2 regions of the Cronobacter sp. 153480017-3 genome follow, and region 1 is predicted to be linked to the other one. Evidence: predicted binding sites of a transcription regulator. Region 1 holds the regulator's gene; the other holds the start of a gene.
What was found. The regulator LexA, encoded in region 1, represses DNA repair genes until DNA is damaged. The targets are predictions, from matches to a motif close to TNCTGTATGTACATACAGNA.
Positions count from the first base shown of each region.

Region 1 (10,540 bases):
CGGATCGGCATCCGGCACATTAAGCCCGAAGATTTCGCGATCGACCGACGCCAGTATGCCAGGATTCTGGTACGCCTCGCGGCCCACCATTACGCCATCCATATGTTCAAGGTGCGTTTTCACGTCATCCAGCGTTTTGATGCCGCCGTTAATCGACATCGTAAGCTTCGGGAAATCGCGCTTGAGCTGATAAACGCGCGGGTAATCCAGCGGCGGGATTTCGCGGTTCTCTTTTGGGCTCAGGCCGGAGAGCCACGCCTTGCGCGCATGAATAATAAAGGTGTCGCAGCCGCCCTGCTCCGCCACGGTGCCGACGAAATCGCAGAGGAATTCGTAGCTGTCCTGGTCGTCGATGCCGATACGGGTTTTCACCGTCACCGGAATGGAGACCACGTCGCGCATCGCCTTAATGCAATCGGCGACGAGTTGCGCCTCGCCCATCAGGCAGGCGCCGAAGCGGCCATTCTGGACACGGTCGGACGGGCAGCCGACATTAAGGTTTATCTCGTCATAGCCGCGCGTCTCGGCAAGCTTCGCGCAGTGCGCCAGCGCCGCCGGATCGCTCCCGCCGAGCTGTAACGCCACCGGATGTTCCTCTTCGCTATAGGCGAGGTAATCCCCTTTGCCATGAATGATCGCGCCGGTCGTCACCATTTCGGTATAGAGCAGCACCTGCGATGAGAGTTGGCGCAGGAAATAGCGGCAATGGCGATCGGTCCAGTCGAGCATCGGCGCGATGGAAAAACGATGGGCGGGAAAAGCGTTACGGGATGTGGACGTCATAATAGCTAAGCGAGTCGAAGTTCGGGCTGAAAAAGGGGCGCTACTATAGCACAAACTTCAGGCAGGGGCGCATTGCGCCCCTGCACATGGTCAGAAGGTCAGGCTCAACTGCGCGCCTGCGCCCCAGGTTTCGTCTTCACCAACGATACCGGTCAGATCGAGATGCACGCGGTTAAACGGCGCGAAACCGACGCCCGCAGTAAACACGTTGCTCTCGTTATCTTTCACGTCCGCGCGATAACCGGCGCGCACCGCCAGCCAGCTAAGCGGACGCACCTCGGCACCCACGCCGACGAACTGCGAGTTTTCTTCGCTCTTAAATCCTTTGGTTTCCGTCAGATCGCCATCGGCGCTCAGGGTCACCAGATCGTTATGCCAGGCCACGCCCGCCGTCACCAGCGGCGAGATCTGATAGGTATCTTTATACCCGTTAACCTCTTTGGTATCGATATCACGCGACATCAGGTTCTGCCCGCTCACGCCCACGGTCCAGTTCGGGCCAAAATCCGCTGCCACACCCGCATCAACGTTGAAGCCAGTGTCGTCGTTGCGATAGCGCGAGCTGTTCCAGTCGCTGCTGTCGTAGTTATAAATCGAAGCCGTGTAGTTATAGAGCCAGGTTTTCTGCAGCTTCGGCGTAACGCCGACGGAAACCGGCACGTCGCCCACCTGGAACCGATGCGCGAACGCCACGCCGTAATCAGAAACGATCGCCGCGCGGCCAAACGCGGTAGACGTCAGGCGATCGGTGATAGCGTCAGAGCCGTTAATCGCGGCGTTGATGATCTGTGTGCCTGCGTAAATATCATCGTTCTGGATGCGGCGCAGATAGTCGATGTCGCTTTGATCCACACGGGTGCTGACACGCGCATGCGCATAGGCTTTCGCCACAAACGCCACCGCCAGCACGTCGTTTGGAATACTGACCGCGATGCCGCCTGCCGCACGTGCGCTTGCCGTTTTACCGCGCAGGTATTCCAGCTCGTCGCCCAGTTCACGCGCCGCGCCCTGGAACTGGCGCAGCGTGCCAATCGGGTTCGCCGCGATATCGCCCGGCGTCAGGCTGTTGACCACATCGCGATAATAATCGACGCGGTCGCTGATATGATCTATCTCATCTTCGAGATTGTCTTTATCGGTAATTTGCGCCTGTAATGCCGGCAAAATTACCGTAATGTCATCTTCTGGCTGTGAACGTGCCAGTAATGCCGGGTTAATTAACGCGCCGCTGCCGTAATCGGCTGACGCCACGCCGGTGCCGCCCATCGCATCGTTACGCGCCTGCGCCCAGGTATTGGCTGCACTCGCCTGATTGACCATCACCAGAGAAAGGGCGACGGCTGCCACTGAAGGTTTGATTATATTTTTCACTGTTTACCCTGCTTATTAGCAACGTCAAGGACATCCTCTGTCAGTTCATGACAGAGACGATTTCTGTTGTGAAGAACGCACTACGCCAGAGGTTGAGGCTAAAAGCTCAACGGCACTATCGGGCTCGTTTCGTGATCGCCCTCATTATTTATAGATTAGGGTTCTTAATTCGTGTAGGTAAGCCGTCGTGCGGGCCAAAAAATTGTGGCGGGTGGTCTATCCAGCGATCCGGACGGGTGGCGGCGTAAGGGCCGTTAAGCGGATAGTAAATCCGGTTTTCCGGTTTGTTCGCCTCGCCCACCACCAGTAGCCGGACGTCGCTGTCAGTATTATTAATGAACGTGTGGCAAAGCCCGGTGCCTGCCGGGAAGCCGACGCTGTCGCCCGGTTTTAACGGCCACAGCTCGCCGTTGAGCCAGACATCCGGAAACCCTTCGAGCACATAAACAAACTCTTCTTCGCTGCTTTCCGCATGCGGATAAGACGTACGACGCCCCGGCGGCAGGCGCTCATGATGAATGCCGAGCCGCGTGAGCCCGGTACGCTTCGCCAGCGGCGCGCCGATGGACATCAGTTCGTCGCTGTCCGGGTAACAGGCGTCATCGTTGCCTTCGACTTCCTGCCAGTGACAAATACATTCAGGGCGCGTATGCATATAAACCTCCGGTTAATGTTCACTGAAAGGTATAACACAGGCGGGATGTCGGTGTTTCAGCCAGTTCATGATAAAGTGATGACATCAACACGATTCATAGAGGATGCCGATGGATACGACGATTTCGCAGGAAGTTCTGGCGCAGGCTGAAAAGCTCTGCCAGCAACGTAATGTGCGCCTGACTCCGCAGCGCCTCGAAGTGCTGCGCCTGATGACTATCCAGCCGGGCGCGATCAGCGCTTATGATCTGCTCGATTTATTACGCGAAAGCGAACCGCAGGCGAAACCGCCCACCGTTTACCGCGCGCTTGATTTTCTGCTGGAGCAGGGGTTCGTGCATAAGGTGGAGTCCACCAACAGCTATGTGCTGTGCCACTTATTTGATAACCCGGCGCATACTTCCGCGATGTTTATTTGCGACAGATGCGGCGTGGTAAAAGAAGAGGCAGCGGAAGGGGTGGAAGATATTATGCATGCGCTGGCAGCCAGAATGGGCTTTGCGTTACGCCATAACGTGATTGAAGCGCATGGGCTGTGTGCGGCGTGTGCAGAAGTTGAGGCGTGTCGCCATCAGGGACAGTGTGGTCACGACCACAGCATTACGGTGAAAAAGAAAGGACGTTGAATCAGGTTGGGTGGTACATCCTTGTACCGGTGGGCAGGGCAGCCTCAGAGGGAAAATACCGTTTGAGGTGGTGGCCCGATTACCAGCGGTAATCGTGGCGGCTTTCCCAGTCAGTCACTTCCTTGTCGGCTTCATCTTTCGCGTAACCGTAACGTTCCTGGATTTTACCTACCAGTTGGTCACGTTTCCCTTCGATGATGGTCATATCATCGTCGGTTAATTTACCCCATTGCTCTTTCACTTTACCTTTAAACTGTTTCCAGTTACCGCCAGCTTCATCTCTGTTCATAGACGTCTCCTTAACATTCGGTAGTGAATCAGTCTCACAGGTTTTCCTGTGGGGGTTCAGCCCGAGTCATCTTCATCATTTGCTGAACGTACTACTCATTTTAGACGTCAATTTTAACCCTGGCGGGATATTCAGAATCTTTAACCATAACGAAGCGCTGACACCGACAAATTTTCTTTTACTGGTGAGGCGCTTTATCAGGGATATTCAGTGCAAAAGACGGCCCCGGCGCCATAAATAGCCGAGCGACAACCCACGCAGCGCCAGGAAAACGGTGAGCGCCAGCCACAGGCCGTGGTTGCCAAGCTCTGGCAAGGTGAGCAGCGTCAGGCCAAAACCGAGCGCCGCGACGGCCATGCTGTTACGCATCTCCGCCCCGCGCGTCGCGCCGATAAACATACCATCCAGCAGATAACACCAGACGCCGACCACCGGCAGGATCACCTGCCAGAAGAGATAGGGCTGCGCCAGCGCCTGAAGCGAAGGTAATGACGTGAGCAGTGACACAATGTACTGCCCCGCCACGGCATACAGCAACGCGAACGCCAGCGCCACCATCCCTGCTTGTCGGCATGCCGCGCGCCAGACGCTGCTCAGCTGCGATTTATCCTGCGCGCCGAAGGCCTGCCCGGCATGGGCTTCAACGGCGTAGGCGAAGCCATCAAGCGCATAGGCGGTGAAGGTCAGAAGGGTCATCAGAATGGCGTTCACCGCGACGATATCGCTGCCGAGCCGTGCGCCAAACACCGTGATGGAACCGAAGCAGAGTTGCAAAAGCAGCGAGCGCAGCATGATGTCGCGGTTAAGCGCAAGCAGTCGGCCAACGCCGCCGCGCCACGCGGTTTTCAGCATCGCAAGGGTAATACCGCGCAGGCGCAGCACGCGGGCCGCCATCACAAGACCGATGCCAAGCGTCGCGTACTCTGCCAGCGCCGTCGCCAGCGCCGCGCCCTGGACGTTAAGGCCAAGCCCCATCACGAACCACAGATCGAGCACGATATTAAGCAGATTGCCGACCACCAGCAGGATCACCGGCGCGCGGGCGTACTGCACCCCTAACAGCCAGCCAAGCAACACCAGATTAGCGAGCGAGGCGGGCGCACTGAGCCAGCGGATTTCGAGAAACCGTCGGGCCTGCGTCAGCACCGCGTCGCTGCCGCCGGTAACATGCAGCGCCAGATGTATCAGCGGCTCACGTAGCGCGATAATCAGCATACCGGCGATAAGCGCCAGCGCCATGGGCTGCACCAGGGCGCGGGCCAGCGCTATCGGATCGCGCGCGCCAAACGCCTGCGCGGTCAGGCCGGTGGTGCTCATCCGTAAAAAAAGCAGCAGCATAAACAGGAAGCTTGTGGCCGTAGCGCCCACCGCGACGCCGCCCAGATAGACGGGGCTGTCGAGATGACCAATAACCGCGGTATCCACCAGGCCTAAGAGCGGCACGGTGATATTTGAGAAAATCATTGGCAGCGCGAGGCGCCAGAGAGCTTTATCGGTAGAAGTGAGAAAGGGCATATGGCGTTCCGATGCCGTTACGCGAAGATGAAAAAATATGCAGTCTTTAGCCGACGGGAGAGGTCATTACCGTAACCGGGGCGGGCCAGTTACGGTAATGCGGCGTCAGTGAGCCAGGAAAGGGCTCAGAGCCATTCGCCGTTGCGGATAACGCCGACCGCCAGACCTTCGATAGAGAAGTTATGCTCGCGCAGATCCACCACAATCGGTTTAAACTCGCTGTTTTCCGGCAGAAGCTCAACGGTATTACCCTGTTTTTTCAGGCGTTTTACCGTTACTTCATCATCAATGCGCGCGACGACGACCTGCCCGTTGCGCACATCCTGCGTTTTATGAACCGCCAGCAGATCGCCGTCCATAATCCCAATATCTTTCATCGACATCCCGCTTACGCGCAGCAGAAAATCGGCGTTTGGCTTAAACAGGCCAGGATCAACCTGATAATGCCCTTCGATATGTTGCTGAGCCAGCAGCGGTTCACCCGCCGCCACACGCCCTATCAGCGGCAGCCCGTTTTCTTCTTCCTGCAACAGACGGATACCGCGCGACGCGCCGGAGACAATCTCAATCACCCCTTTACGCGCCAGCGCTTTAAGGTGCTCTTCCGCCGCGTTCGGCGAACGGAAACCCAGACGTTGCGCGATTTCCGCACGCGTAGGCGGCATGCCGGTCTGGCTGATGTGATCCCGAATGAGATCAAACACCTCTTGTTGCCTGGTAGTTAATGCTTTCATTCCGCCCCCTGGGTGCATATACAGTGATGCTGTGAGTATATACAGCTAAAGGTGATTTTAAAACCATAACCGGTTAAAAAAGCGCTTCTTTCGCGATTTCTGGAAAACTTATCGCAAATGCTGCCAGAGCAGCGTGACCCACACGACGAGCGCGAGGATAATCGACAGCAGAACGGCGGCGGAGCCCATATCTTTGGCGCGCCCTGAAAGCTCATGAAATTCAGGGCCGATGCGATCCACCACCGCTTCGATGGCGCTGTTGAGAATTTCGACAATCATTACCAGCGTAACGGAGCCAATCAGCAGCACGCGGGTGATCGGATCGACATCCAGCCAGCAGGCGATAAGAATAGCCGCTATCACGGCGACCCCTTCCTGGCGGAACGCCGCTTCATTTTTCCAGGCGGCGCGTAATCCCTTCCAGGAATAGCCGGCAGCGTTAATAATTCGGGTTAACCCCGTGGTGTTATTGGCCATGACAAGAAACCTTTTTTAAATTCAGGCGTCAATGCTAATGCGCTTCGATAAAGAAGCACCACAGAAATTCTACGGAGTTTCTGATATTCTTGCGCCGCAATTGCATTATTAACCAGAGGCTTTACATCGTTTATGTCCGGTTGGCCACGAATTTACTACAAATTACTTAATTTACCATTAAGCGTGCTGGTAAAAAGCAAGTCCATCCCGGCGGCGCCTTGCCCCGAACTTGGGCTCGATACGTCACGCCCTATCATGTATGTGTTGCCATATAACTCGAAGGCGGATCTCCTGACGCTACGCGCGCAGTGCCTGGAGCACGATCTGCCCGATCCGCTGGATCCGCTGGTCATCGACGGCACCGAACTGCCGCGCTATGTGTTTATCCATGGCGGCCCCCGCGTGTTCACTTACTACACGCCGAAAGAAGAATCGATCAAACTCTTCCACAACTATCTCGATCTGCATCGCAGCAACCCGGATCTCGATGTCCAGATGGTACCGGTGTCAGTTATGTTTGGCCGCTCGCCAGGCCGCGAAAAAGGCGAGGAAAACCCGCCGCTGCGCATGCTGAACGGCATTCAGAAATTCTTCGCGGTCTCGTGGCTTGGCCGCGACAGCTTTGTGCGCTTCTCACCGCCCGTATCGCTGCGCCGTATGGCGACCGAGCACGGCACCGACAAGCGTATCGCCCAGAAACTGGCCCGCGTGGCGCGCATGCACTTCGCCCGCCAGCGCCTCGCCGCCGTCGGCCCGCGCCTGCCTGCGCGCCAGGATCTCTTTAATAAACTACTCTCGTCAAAAGCGATTGCCCGCGCCGTCGAAGACGAGGCGCGCACTAAAAAAATCTCGCACGAGAAAGCCCAGCAGAATGCTGTCGCGTTGATGGAAGAGATCGCCGCCGACTTCTCCTACGAGGCGATTCGTATTACCGATCGCGTGCTTGGTTTCACCTGGAACCGCCTCTACCAGGGCATTAACGTGCATAACGCCGAGCGTGTGCGCCAGCTTGCGCACGACGGCCACGAAATTGTCTATGTGCCCTGCCACCGCAGCCATATGGACTATCTGCTGCTCTCGTATGTGCTCTATCATCAGGGGCTTGTGCCACCGCATATCGCCGCGGGCATCAACCTGAACTTCTGGCCCGCCGGGCCGATTTTCCGCCGCCTGGGCGCGTTCTTTATCCGCCGCACCTTTAAGGGTAATAAGCTTTATTCGACGGTGTTCCGCGAATATCTCGGCGAACTTTTCAGCCGTGGCTATTCGGTGGAATATTTCGTGGAAGGCGGGCGTTCACGTACCGGTCGTCTGCTTGACCCGAAAACCGGCACGCTCTCCATGACCATTCAGGCCATGCTGCGCGGCGGCACCCGCCCGATTACGCTGGTGCCGATTTACATTGGCTATGAGCATGTGATGGAAGTGGGCACGTATGCCAAAGAGCTGCGCGGTGCCACCAAAGAGAAAGAGAGCCTGCTGCAGATGCTGCGCGGCTTAAGCAAGCTGCGTAACCTCGGTCAGGGTTATGTGAACTTCGGCGAGCCGCTGCCGCTCATCACCTTCCTGAACCAGCACGTGCCGGAATGGCGTGATGCTATCGATCCTATCGAAGCAGTACGCCCGGCGTGGCTGACGCCAACGGTGAATGAGATTGCCGCTCAGCTGATGGTGCGTATCAACAACGCAGGCGCGGCCAACGCCATGAACCTGTGTTGCACCGCGCTGCTGGCCTCGCGCCAGCGTTCGTTAACGCGCGAGCAGCTTACCGAGCAGCTCGATTGCTACCTGAGTCTCCTGCGTAATGTGCCTTACGCCGCAGATGCCACGGTGCCGGATGCCACGGCAACGCAGCTCATCGAACACGCGTTGCAGATGAATAAGTTTGAAGTCGAGAAGGACACCATCGGCGACATCATCGTGCTGCCGCGTGAACAAGCGGTGCTGATGACTTACTACCGCAATAACATCATGCATATGCTGGTGCTGCCGTCGCTTATCGCCGCTATCGTCACCCAGCATCGTCGCATCAGCCGCGAGGCGGTGCAGCAACAGGTGGAACTGTTATTCCCGATGCTGAAGACGGAGCTGTTCCTGCGCTGGGAAAAAGAAGAGGTGTCGGCGGTCGTCGATGCGCTGGTTAACGAGCTGGCGCAGCAGGGGCTTATTCTTGCTGACGACGAATGGCTTCAGGTGAACCCGGCGCGCTCCCGCACGCTGCAGCTGCTCGCCGCTGGCGTGCGCGAAACGCTGCAACGCTACGCGATTACCTTCTGGCTGCTGAGCGCGAATCCGTCCATCAACCGCGGTACGCTTGAGAAAGAGAGCCGCACGGTGGCGCAGCGTCTTTCCGTACTGCACGGCATTAACGCGCCGGAGTTCTTCGATAAAGCCGTGTTCTCAACGCTGGTGCTGACGCTGCGTGATGAAGGCTATATCAGCGATACGGGTGATGCCGAACCGGCGGAAACCATGAAGGTTTACCAGATGCTGGCAGAGCTGATGACCTCCGATGTGAGGCTGACTATCGAGAGCGCGGCGGCACAAGCGGGCGCGTGATTGAGTCTGGCGACAGACAGTAACAAGGCGGGGAAACCCGCCTTTTTTATTGGCGAAAAACAGGGGTAATGGCTGATAACTATTTGGGTGGTGGGTGCGCTTCGCTTACCCGCCCTACAAAATTAACCCCGGCAGGCATGCCTTTAACACGGCGGGTGCGCTGCGCTTATCCACCCTGCCCAATTAACCCCGGCGGGCATCCCTTTAACACGGCGGGTGCGCTGCGCTTACCCACCCTACAACATTAGCCCGGCAGGCGCGCATTTAACGCGATGGGTGCGCTGTGCTTACCCACTCTACTCATAACCTTGATCGCCGAAAAAATGTAGGGCGGGTAAGCGCAGCGCACCCGCGATCACCGCACGGCCGCCAGCCATAAAAAAAGCGGGTTTCCCCGCTTTTATCAGAACTTCAGATAACTTAGCGCCAGGCCGATAAACACCAGCAATCCCACGTAGTTATTATTCAAAAACGCGCGGAAACAGGCGTCGCGATCGCGCCCGGCGATGATTTTTTGCTGCCAGATAAACAGCACACCCGCGCCTGCGAGACCGGCATAGTAAAACGCCCGCAGACCGTTCAGCCAGCCGACTGTGCCAAGCAGCGCCAGCACGGCTATCTGCAGCAGTCCGATTATCAGCTTGTCGTGGCGTCCGAAAAGGATGGCCGTCGACTTCACGCCGATTTTCACATCATCGTCACGATCGACCATTGCATATTCCGTGTCATACGCCACCGCCCAGCAGATATTGGCGAAAAACATCAGCCAGCAGCTTAACGGCAGCGACTCGCTCACCGCGCAAAACGCCATGGGAATCGACCAGCCAAACGCCGCGCCCAGCACCACCTGCGGCAGATGGGTGTAGCGCTTCATAAACGGATACATCCAGGCCAGCGCCAGCGCTGCCACCGAGAGCAGAATAGTTTTTACATTCAGCGTCAGCACCAGCAAAAACGACAGCAGCACCAGGAAGACGAACAGGTTACGCGCCTCTTTTTCGGTCACGTCACCGCTCGGCAGAGGCCGGTGCGCGGTGCGCTTCACGTGCCCGTCAAATTTGCGGTCGGCGTAATCATTCACCACGCAGCCTGCGGCGCGCATCAGCCAGACGCCTGCCACAAACACCGCGAGTATCCACAGCGGCGGCACGCCGGGCGATGCCACCCAGAGCGCCCACAGCGTCGGCCAGAGCAGCAGTAACGCGCCGATCGGCTTATCGGTGCGCATCAGGCGGTGATAGGCGAGCAGCTTATTCTGCGTCAGGCTCCACTCCATTATTTTTCCTCTCCGTACAAAGGTGATGCAGGTAAAAACAGTTCAGTCAGCAGCAGCGGTTTGCCGGAAAGCCTCAGCAGAGAGCGGCGTCCCCAGAGTTCGTCGCTGCGGCCCGGCTGGATAAAATCACGCGTGAGGGTGGATGAGGTAAACAGATAACGGCCCAGCGGCGTGGTACCGAGCTGCTGCAACGCCAGCTCCGGCCCACAAAGTGTAGACTCCGGCACCAGCGTGCGCCCAACCAGCCAGGGCACGC
Region 1 is NZ_JBSEYN010000003.1:557,779-568,318, forward strand. Features, by position in the region: gene dusA (tRNA dihydrouridine(20/20a) synthase DusA) at 1-783, opposite strand, end outside; gene ACUW6V_RS10475 (conjugal transfer protein TraF) at 874-2,154, opposite strand; gene ACUW6V_RS10480 (cupin domain-containing protein) at 2,303-2,809, opposite strand; gene zur (zinc uptake transcriptional repressor Zur) at 2,919-3,434, shown strand; gene ACUW6V_RS10490 (CsbD family protein) at 3,514-3,723, opposite strand; gene dinF (MATE family efflux transporter DinF) at 3,931-5,238, opposite strand; gene lexA (transcriptional repressor LexA) at 5,364-5,972, opposite strand; gene ACUW6V_RS10505 (diacylglycerol kinase) at 6,081-6,449, opposite strand; gene plsB (glycerol-3-phosphate 1-O-acyltransferase PlsB) at 6,582-9,008, shown strand; gene ubiA (4-hydroxybenzoate octaprenyltransferase) at 9,412-10,284, opposite strand; gene ubiC (chorismate lyase) at 10,284-10,540, opposite strand, start outside.

Region 2 (10,540 bases), on a different contig from region 1:
GCGATAGCCGATGACGGTGTCGTAATGCGCGGGATCGGTGCGTTCGGCGTCGCTCAGCACGATGCGCGACTGCACTTCAAGGATTTCCCGCGGATCGACGCCGCGCCAGACCCACATCAGGCGGTTAATCATGCGATACCACTGCGGCACCGTTTTACCGTCCAGCGTGGACTGGATCACCGGAGGCGGCGCGTGCTGAATACGACGTACCAGCGTCGAGGTTTCCGGGTATTTAAACCGCGGCTTAAACAGGGTTTCGCTCAGATTGGCCTGCGACATGCTTTCTGCCTCCGTAAAAACAGCACAAAACATGATTGTACTCGCAGGCGGCGGATAAAAACAAAAACGCCCGGCAGTGCCGGGCGTAAAGATGCGTAAGGACGGGATTAACGGCCGGACAGCGGCGGCACAAAAACGACGCCCATATCCCACGGCTGCTCGATCCAGGTGTCCTGCGGGATGTCGATCACGTAGTCATCCACCAGCGGCTGGCCTGCCGGTTTAGCGAAAATCGTCACGAAGCGGGCTTTCGGGTACATCTCACGGATAGCCACTGCGGTGCCACCGGTATCCACCAGGTCGTCCACCACGATAAAGCCTTCACCATCGCCTTCTGCGCGCTTGATAACTTTCAGTTCGCGCTGGTTGTCATGGTCGTAGCTGGAGATACAGACGGTATCGACGTGACGGATACCCAGTTCGCGCGCCAGCAGCGCGCCCGGCACCAGACCGCCGCGGCTGACGGCGATAATGCCTTTCCACTGCTCGGCAGGCAGCAGACGGCTCGCCAGCTTGCGCGCGTGGATCTGTAACATATCCCAGGTGACAACGTATTTTTCGCTCATGTGAAGTGTCCCGGCCAGTTTAAAAAACGGCTTAAAAAGTGTTCAGGGGGAAAATAGGTTGCGCGAGATTATAGAGATCTGAGCCGCTAAAAACCAGTGCCACGCGGCATGGGCCGTGGTTTTTGCTCGCTTTGGTCTGCACAGCATAAAAGAAAGTGGTATTCTCGGGCTATTGCCCAGGCCCGTCTTGCGGCACATCACAACGATAACCCAGAGGCCCGCACGCCGCGCTGCACCGGGCCCAGTCAAGGAGACTTAACGTGTCTGAACTGTCTCAACTCTCCCCTCAACCGCTGTGGGATATTTTCGCGAAAATCTGCTCCATTCCGCATCCGTCCTACCATGAAGAACAACTCGCCGAACACATCATGGGCTGGGCGAAGGAAAAAGGCCTGTTTGCCGAGCGCGATCAGGTGGGCAACATTTTAATTCGCAAACCGGCGACCGCCGGCATGGAAAACCGTAAACCGGTCGTGCTGCAGGCGCACCTCGATATGGTGCCGCAGAAGAATAACGACACCGTTCATGATTTCACAAAAGATCCCATCCAGCCGTATATCGATGGCGAATGGGTGAAAGCGCGCGGCACCACGCTTGGCGCGGATAACGGCATCGGTATGGCGTCCGCGCTCGCGGTACTGGCGGACGACAGCGTCGTACACGGCCCGCTGGAAGTGCTGCTGACCATGACCGAAGAAGCCGGCATGGACGGCGCGTTTGGTTTGCAGGCAGGCTGGCTGCAGGCCGATATCCTCATTAATACCGATTCCGAAGAAGAAGGCGAAATCTATATGGGTTGCGCCGGTGGTATCGATTTTATCTCCACGCTGCCGCTCTCCCGCGAAGCTATCCCGGCCGGTTTTGAGACGTTCAAACTGACGCTCAAAGGGCTGAAAGGCGGTCACTCCGGCGGCGATATTCATCTGGGCCTCGGCAACGCCAACAAACTGCTGGCGCGTTTCCTGTGCGGTCATGCGCAGGAGCTGGATCTGCGCCTGGTGGATTTCAACGGCGGTACGCTGCGTAACGCCATCCCGCGCGAAGCGTTCGCGACCGTCGCGGTGCCTGCCGCTAATGCAGGCGAGCTGAAAACGCTGGCGAATACCTATCTCGATATCCTGAAAAACGAGCTCTCCGTTAAAGAGAAGAACATCACCGTTGTGCTGGAAGCGGCCTCGACCGATAAAGCCGCGCTGACCGCGCAGAGCCGCGATGCGTTTATCGCGCTGCTGAACGCGACGCCGAACGGGGTGATTCGCAATTCTGACGTGGCGAAAGGCGTGGTAGAAACCTCCCTGAACGTGGGCGTGGTGACCATGACCGACGAGCAGGCGGAAATCATCTGCCTGATCCGCTCGCTTATCGACAGCGGTAAAGATTACGTGGTGAGCATGCTGGAATCGCTCGGCGCGCTGGCAGGCGCGAAAACCGTGGCCAAGGGCAGCTACCCTGGCTGGCAGCCGGACGCCAGCTCGCCGGTGATGGCGCTGGTGCGTGAAACCTATCAGCGTCTGTTTAACAAGACGCCGAATATCCAGGTGATCCACGCGGGTCTGGAGTGCGGGCTGTTCAAGAAACCGTACCCGCAGATGGATATGGTCTCCATCGGGCCGACCATTACCGGGCCGCATTCGCCGGATGAGCAGGTGCATATTGAAAGCGTGGGCCACTACTGGACGCTGCTGACCGAGCTGCTGAAAGCGATCCCGGCGAAATAAGCGTTTGATGTAAAAGAAAGGCGGCCCTGGGGCCGCCTTTTTTGTTTTGGCAGGGCGGGTTTAAAAGGCGGGTGCGCTACGCTTACCCGCCCTACGCTTCCCGACGGCTATCATCATGTAGGGTGGGTAAGCGGAGCGCACCCACCAGACCTAATGACAAGAATCGACAACTTCAGCTTGTAGGGTGGGTAAGCGGAGCGCACCCGTCAGTCCCGACGACAAAAAGCTGCAACGTCAGCCATGTAGGGTGGGTAAGCGGAGCGCACCCACCGGGCCCGAGGAAAAGCCCCTACAACCCCAGCACCAGCTGCCGCTCGATTTGCGGGTCAAGCAGCGTCACGTGCAGCCCCACCAGCCGCACGCCGCGCCCGCTGCGGCGCTCTTCCCAGGTTTTACGCGCCGTGGCGAGCAAATCCTCTTTATTGAGCTTCGGCCAGACATGCTCCTGCGTGGTGAGCTGAAAATCGTTAAATTTGAGCTTCACGCCCTGGCGGGCGATGCGTAGATCCGGCTGAACGGCGGCGAGGCGGCGCTCAAGCTCCGGGTAGAGCCGCTCCACAATCGCCTCACACTCCGTCCATTCGTGGATATCCTCTGCCAGCGTGCGCTCGACGCCGACCGATTTACGCTGCCTGTCGCTGCTGATTTCACGGTCGTCTATCCCCTGGCTGCGCTCCCACAGCACGCGCCCGAACTTGCCAAAGCGTTTGAGCAGCGCGGCGAGATCGCTCTTTTGCACATCCTCGCAGGTACGAAGGCCGAGGCTCTCAAGCTTCGCCGCCGTCACCTTGCCAACGCCCGGGATCTTGCCAAGCGGCAGCGTGCGCAAAAACGCCGGCACCTCTTCAGGCGTTATCACATACTGCCCGTTGGGCTTGTTGAGATCGGAGGCTATTTTGGCGAGGAATTTGATCGGCGCGATACCCGCCGACGCGGTGAGCTGGAGTTCGTCGAAAATCGTCTGGCGGATCTCTTTGGCCATCAGCGTCGCCGAGCCGTAACAGTGCGGGCTGTGGGTGACATCCAGATAAGCTTCGTCGAGCGAAAGCGGCTCAATCAGCGAGGTATAGCGCGAGAATATTTCCCGGATATGGGCAGACGCTTCTTTATAGGCGTCAAAACGCCCCGGCAACAGCGTGAGATGCGGGCAGAGCTTGAGCGCCATCGCGGTGGGCATGGCGCTGCGCACGCCATATTTACGCGCCGGATAGTTGGCGGTGCTGATAACGCCGCGCCGTTCGCGGCTGCCGCCAATGGCGAGCGGAATATCGCGCAGGGCTGGATTATCGCGCATCTCTACCGCCGCGAAAAAGCAGTCCATATCGACATGAATGATTTTGCGCATCGCCACGCCCCGCACTGTATGTCCATACAGTCTGGCAAAAAATGGGGGCGGCGGCAACCTTCCTTATTCCGCCATAATTGCGTAAATTCTCTGGGGCGTAAGGAAGTTAAGCAAAACTTAATTGTAAACGCTGCAGGCAGCGCTTGCGAAAAATAACAGCGATGCTAATGTGAGCGCTCCTGAACCAGAATAGTCTTATTTTGGGTCCCTTCGCCTTTCGGCATCGGTCTTAGCTTTATCAAGGAAACAAGCAGTATGCGTAAAATCGCATTGTTAATCGCAATGCTTCTGGTGTCGTGCTTTTCATGGGCCAGTACAGTCAGTAGCGACAGCGTTACCCCAATAAAAAAAGAATTAAAACAGCAGTTAATGGGTTCCCCGGTTTATATCCAGATCTTTAAGGAAGAGCGCACGCTTGAGCTGTACGTCAAGATGGGCGAGCAGTATCAGTTACTGGATAGCTACCGCATCTGCAACTATTCCGGCGGTCTTGGGCCGAAACGCCGCCAGGGCGATTTCAAAAGCCCGGAAGGCTTCTATAGCGTGCAGCGCAGCCAGCTCAAACCCGACAGCCGTTTTTATAAAGCGATCAATATCGGTTTTCCGAACGCGTTTGACCGCGCTAACGGGTATGAAGGGAAATATCTGATGATCCACGGCGCGTGCGTGTCTGTGGGCTGCTACGCGATGACCGATAAAAATATCGATGAGATTTTCCAGTTCGTCACCGGCGCGCTGGTGTTTGGTCAGCCGAACGTGCAGGTCAGCATCTATCCGTTCCGCATGACCGACGCCAATATGGAGCGCCACAAGTATTCGTACTACATCGGCTTCTGGAAACAGCTTAAGCCAGGCTACGACTACTTTATGGCGACCCGTCAGCCGCCGGTGGTCTCTGTGGTGAACGGCAGTTACGTGGTCAGCAAACCGCTCAGCAGCAGCGTGGTGCACCCGCAGCTGGCGTCAAACTACACGCTCCCCGAGACAAAATAACGCCCACTCGCCTGGCATGATTTTGTGCCAGGTTTCATTGCCCGTCAGCGGCTGAGTGGCAATCACCGTGACCACATCATTAGGTGTGGTCTCTTCCTGAAAATCAATTTCCACATCCTGATCGAGCAGTTTGGCGACGCCAAACGGCGCGCGACGCGTTATCCAGAAAAGGTTGGTGGAGCAGAACGCCATCACATAGCGCCCGTCTGACAACAGCATATTGAAAACGCCCTTCTCCCGCAGTTCACCCGCCAGTTCCGCGATATAGCGAAAGACCGCCGTCATGTTGCCTGGCGTGCGCGGGTAGCGCGTGGTGAGTTTGTGCAGCAGCCAGCAGAACGCTTTTTCGCTGTCGGTTTCGCCAATCGGGCGAAACGGGCCGGTATCGAGCGAGCGGTAGCCGGTCAGCTGGCCATTATGGGCATAAGTCCAGTTGCGGCCCCACAGCTCACGGGTAAACGGATGGGTGTTTTCGAGCGCGACTTCGCCGCGGTTCGCCTGGCGGATATGCGCCACCACGGAACACGATTTAATGGGGTAGTCCTGCACCAGTTTCGCGATGGGCGAGTTATAGCTCGGTTGTGGATCTTTAAACGTGCGACAGCCTTTGCCTTCATAGAAGGTGATGCCCCAGCCGTCTTTATGCGGCCCGGTTCCCCCGCCCCGCTGCACGAGGCCGGTAAAGCTAAAGCAGATATCCGTCGGCACATTGGCGCTCATCCCGAGCAGTTCGCACATAAATCACCTCATCACACGCCGCCCTCCTTTCGGAAGGCGTCACTGGGGCATGCCGGACGTGCGTCGCGCGCCCGGCGACAGCGCCTTATCAGGCTTTGACCATCTCTTTTTCGATAAGCTGGATCAGGATGTGGATCACTTTGATGTGAATTTCCTGAATACGATCAGCATAGCCGAAATGCGGTACGCGAATTTCCACATCCGCCGTTCCCGCCATTTTGCCGCCGTCTTTACCGGTCAGCGTGATGACTTTCATGCCTTTGGCGCGCGCGGCGTCGATCGCTTTGATCACGTTGCCGGAGTTGCCGGAGGTAGAAATGCCGAGCAGAACATCGCCTTCGCGCCCCACCGCTTCGACATAGCGGGAGAAGATGTGGTCGTAACCGAAGTCGTTGCCGACGCAGGAGATGTGGCTGACGTCGGAAATCGCGATCGCCGGGTAGCCCGGACGGTTTTCACGGTAGCGCCCGGTCAGCTCTTCGGCGAAGTGCATCGCGTCGCAGTGCGAGCCGCCGTTACCGCAGGAGAGCACTTTACCGCCCGCTTTAAAGCTGTCTGCCAGCAACACCGCCGCACGCTGGATAGCGTGAATATTGGCTTCATCTTTCAGAAAGTTAGCCAGCGTTTCGGCCGCTTCGTTCAGCTCGTTACGAATCAGATCCTGGTACATGAGGGATATCCTTCAGCATTAAAAAGTAACCGGATGCAGTGTACCGGATAGCGCCGGGAGCGAGAAGCGCTACACCGCGCCGGGCATACAGGTTTTGCGTTTACGTGCGGCAACAATGTGAGCCAGGTTGTAATTATTTTGTGAACGCATTGCTAAAAAAAGCAACATCCTCTACAACCATATCATCACAAGTGGTCAGACCTCCTACAAGCAAGGGAGCTTTTCTTTATGATGATCTTGAGTATCGTTGCCACCCTCGTTCTTATCGGTGCGCTGTTTTACCATCGCGTCAGCCTGCCGCTCAGCAGCCTGATTTTGCTCGCCTGGACCGCCGCGCTCGGCGCCGCTGGCCTCTGGTCGCTGTGGCTGCTGGTGCCGCTGGCGATCATTCTGGTGCCTCTCAACGTTACGCCGATGCGTAAATCGCTGATCTCCGCCCCGGTGTTCCGCGGCTTTCGTAAAGTGATGCCGCCGATGTCGCGCACGGAGAAAGAAGCGATCGACGCCGGGACGACCTGGTGGGAAGGCGATCTGTTCCGCGGCAACCCGGACTGGCAGAAGCTTCATAACTACCCGCAGCCGAAGCTGACCGCCGAAGAGCAGGCGTTTCTCGACGGCCCGGTGGAAGAAGCGTGCCGCATGGCGAACGACTTCCAGATAACCCACGAAATGGCGGATCTACCGCCGGAGCTGTGGGCATTTCTGAAAGAGCATCGCTTCTTCGCGATGATCATCAAAAAAGAGTACGGCGGTCTGGAGTTCTCGGCTTACGCGCAGTCCCGCGTGCTGCAAAAACTCGCTGGCGTCTCCGGCATTCTCGCCATCACCGTTGGCGTGCCGAACTCCCTCGGCCCCGGCGAATTGCTGCAACACTACGGCACCGACGCGCAGAAAAACCACTACCTGCCGCGCCTGGCGCGTGGCCAGGAAATCCCCTGCTTTGCGCTCACCAGCCCGGAAGCGGGCTCTGACGCCGGTGCTATCCCGGATACCGGCGTGGTCTGCATGGGCGAGTGGCAGGGCGAGCAGGTGCTCGGCATGCGCCTCACCTGGAACAAGCGCTACATTACGCTCGCGCCTATCGCCACCGTACTGGGCCTCGCGTTCAAACTCTCTGACCCGGATCGCCTGCTGGGCGGCGAGCAGGAACTCGGCATTACCTGCGCGCTGATCCCGACAAACACGCCGGGTGTGGAAATCGGCCGTCGCCACTTCCCGCTCAACGTGCCGTTCCAGAACGGGCCGACGCGCGGCAAAGATATCTTCGTCCCTATCGATTACATTATCGGCGGGCCGAAAATGGCCGGTCAGGGCTGGCGTATGCTGGTGGAATGCCTGTCGGTGGGCCGCGGCATTACGCTGCCGTCTAACTCGACCGGTAGCCTGAAGTCGATTGCGCTCGCCACCGGTGCCTACGCCCATATTCGCCGTCAGTTCAAAGTCTCTATCGGTAAGATGGAAGGGATTGAAGAGCCGCTGGCGCGTATCGCCGGTAACGCCTACGTGATGGACGCCGCGGCGTCGCTGATTACTTACGGCATTATGCTTGGCGAAAAACCGGCGGTCCTGTCGGCGATTGTGAAATATCACTGCACCCACCGCGGTCAGCAGTCCATTATTGACGCGATGGATATCGCAGGCGGTAAAGGCATTATGCTTGGCGAGGGCAACTTCCTGGCCCGCGCTTATCAGGGCGCGCCTATCGCGATTACGGTGGAAGGCGCGAATATCCTGACCCGCACCATGATGATCTTCGGCCAGGGCGCGATCCGCTGCCATCCGTATGTACTGGAAGAGATGGCGGCGGCGCAGAATAACGACGTGAACGCCTTCGATAAACTGCTGTTCCGCCATATCGGCCACGTGGGCAGCAACCTGGTGCGCAGCTTCTGGCTTGGCCTGACCAACGGCCTGACCAGCCGCAGCCCGACCCGAGACGCCACGCGCCGCTACTATCAGCATATCAACCGCCTGAGCGCCAGCCTGGCCCTGCTCTCCGACGTGTCGATGGCGGTACTGGGTGGCAGCCTGAAGCGTCGCGAGCGTATCTCGGCGCGCCTGGGCGATGTGTTGAGCCAGCTCTATCTGGCCTCGGCGGTGCTCAAGCGCTATGACGACGAAGGCCGCCAGGAAGCGGATCTCCCGCTGGTGCACTGGGGCGTGCAGGATGCGCTGCATCAGGCCGAGCAGGCAATCAGCGATCTGCTGCGTAACTTCCCGAATGGCGCGGTGGCTGGCCTGTTGAGCCTGGCGATTTTCCCGGCGGGCCGCCGTTACGACGCGCCTTCCGATAAGCTCGACCATAAGCTTGCGAAGATCCTGCAAACGCCGTCGGCGACCCGCTCGCGCATCGGCCGTGGTCAGTACCTGACGCCGAGCGAGCATAACCCGGTCGGGCTGCTGGAACAGGCGTTGCTGGAAGTGATGGCCGCCGATCCTATCCACCAGCGCATTTGCAAAGAGATGGGCAAAAACCTGCCGTTCACCCGCCTTGATGAGCTGGCGAAACGCGCGCTGAAAGAAGGCCGTATCAATGAAGATGAGGCCGCCATTCTTATCCGCGCCGAAGAGAGCCGTCTGCGCAGTATTAACGTAGACGATTTCGAACCGGACGCGCTGGCGACACAGCCGGTAAAGCTGCCGGAGACGGTACGTAAAGTCGAAGCAGCCTGATTCTGGCCTGTTAAAAACCCCGCTCCGGCGGGGTTTTTTATTGCCTCGCATCCTGTCGCGTGCATGATAAAGTGACCTGAGTTGCCAATGACGGGGGAGTCTGAACGTGTCTGGTTTAAAAATTTCTTTGATGCAGCAGCCACTCAGCTGGATGGACGGGCCCGCTAACCTGCGCCACTTCGACCTGCTACTGGAGAAGGTCCAGGGACGGGATCTGATTGTGCTGCCGGAGATGTTTACCACGGGCTTTGCGATGGAAGCCGCGCAGTCATCGCTGCCCGAAGAGACCGTCGTCGCCTGGATGCAGGAAAAAGCCCGCCAGACCGGCGCGATGGTGGCCGGCAGCGCGGCGTTGCAGAGCGAGCGCGGGCCGGTGAACCGTTTTCTGCTGGTGGAGCCGCAGGGCGCGGTGCATCGCTACGATAAACGGCATCTGTTTCGCATGGCCGATGAGCATCAGCATTATGTGGCGGGCGACACGCGCCTGGTGGTGGCGTGGCGCGGCTGGCGCATTCTGCCGCTGGTCTGTTATGACCTGCGCTTCCCTGTGTGGTCGCGCAACCGCGACGATTACGACCTGGCGCTGTATGTGGCGAACTGGCCCGCTCCGCGCGCCCTGCACTGGCAGGCGCTGCTGACCGCACGCGCTATTGAGAACCAGGCGTATGTCGCGGGCTGTAACCGCGTCGGCAGCGATGGTAACGGTCACCACTACCGCGGCGACAGCCGTATTATCAACCCGCAGGGCGACATCATCGCCGCCAGCGAGCCACACCAGGCAGTGCGTGTGGAAGCCGAATTGTCGCTGGAGTCGCTCAGAGAGTACCGCGAGAAATTCCCCGCCTGGCAGGATGCCGACCGTTTTACGCTTGAGTAAAACGCTATGGGTCGTTTGCGGCCCGCGTTTTTTCCTGACGCTGAAATGACGAAAGCCCGAATCATTGCTGATTCGGGCTTTCTGAATAGTGGCGGAACGGACGGGACTCGAACCCGCGACCCCCTGCGTGACAGGCAGGTATTCTAACCGACTGAACTACCGCTCCGCGTTGTGTTCCCCTGGGAACGGGGCGAATATTACGGGCTGCCCCCTGTGCCGTCAACGCTTTTTCTCACATTTTGAATCGTTTGCTTTAAAAATCGCCCGCCCGGCGATTTTGTCAGCGTTTTCAGTACAATCAGGCGCGCCAGAGGCAGCTGCCGCCCTTCTTCTGTACCAGATCGAGACGTGATTCATGCGCCGCCAGCTCTTCATCGCACGCCCGGACCACTTTCAGGCGAGAGGCCTGGCGTACCACGCGCTGAATGCCGGTATCGCCCTGTTGCTGTTGCCCGTCACCTTCCATCGCGAACGCAATAGACGTCTGCCCGCCGGTCATCGCCAGATAGACATCCGCAAGAATCTGGGCATCGAGCAACGCCCCGTGCAGCGTACGTTTGGTGTTGTCTATTTCATAACGCGAGCATAACGCATCGAGGCTGTTGCGCTTGCCCGGGAACATCTTACGGGCCAGCGCCAGGCTGTCGGTGATTTTGCAGAACGTTTCGGTTTTCGGAATGC
Region 2 is NZ_JBSEYN010000007.1:7,703-18,242, reverse strand. Features, by position in the region: gene frsA (esterase FrsA) at 1-279, opposite strand, end outside; gene gpt (xanthine phosphoribosyltransferase) at 387-845, opposite strand; gene pepD (cytosol nonspecific dipeptidase) at 1,106-2,563, shown strand; gene dinB (DNA polymerase IV) at 2,853-3,908, opposite strand; gene dpaA (peptidoglycan meso-diaminopimelic acid protein amidase) at 4,164-4,901, shown strand; gene ACUW6V_RS15590 (class II glutamine amidotransferase) at 4,872-5,639, opposite strand; gene lpcA (D-sedoheptulose 7-phosphate isomerase) at 5,728-6,309, opposite strand; gene fadE (acyl-CoA dehydrogenase FadE) at 6,538-8,982, shown strand; gene ACUW6V_RS15575 (amidohydrolase) at 9,089-9,859, shown strand; tRNA gene ACUW6V_RS15570 (tRNA-Asp) at 9,949-10,025, opposite strand; gene dnaQ (DNA polymerase III subunit epsilon) at 10,158-10,540, opposite strand, start outside.
Region 2: dinB (DNA polymerase IV) is a predicted target of LexA. The motif match lies at 3,921-3,940, and genes of this name have one in related genera.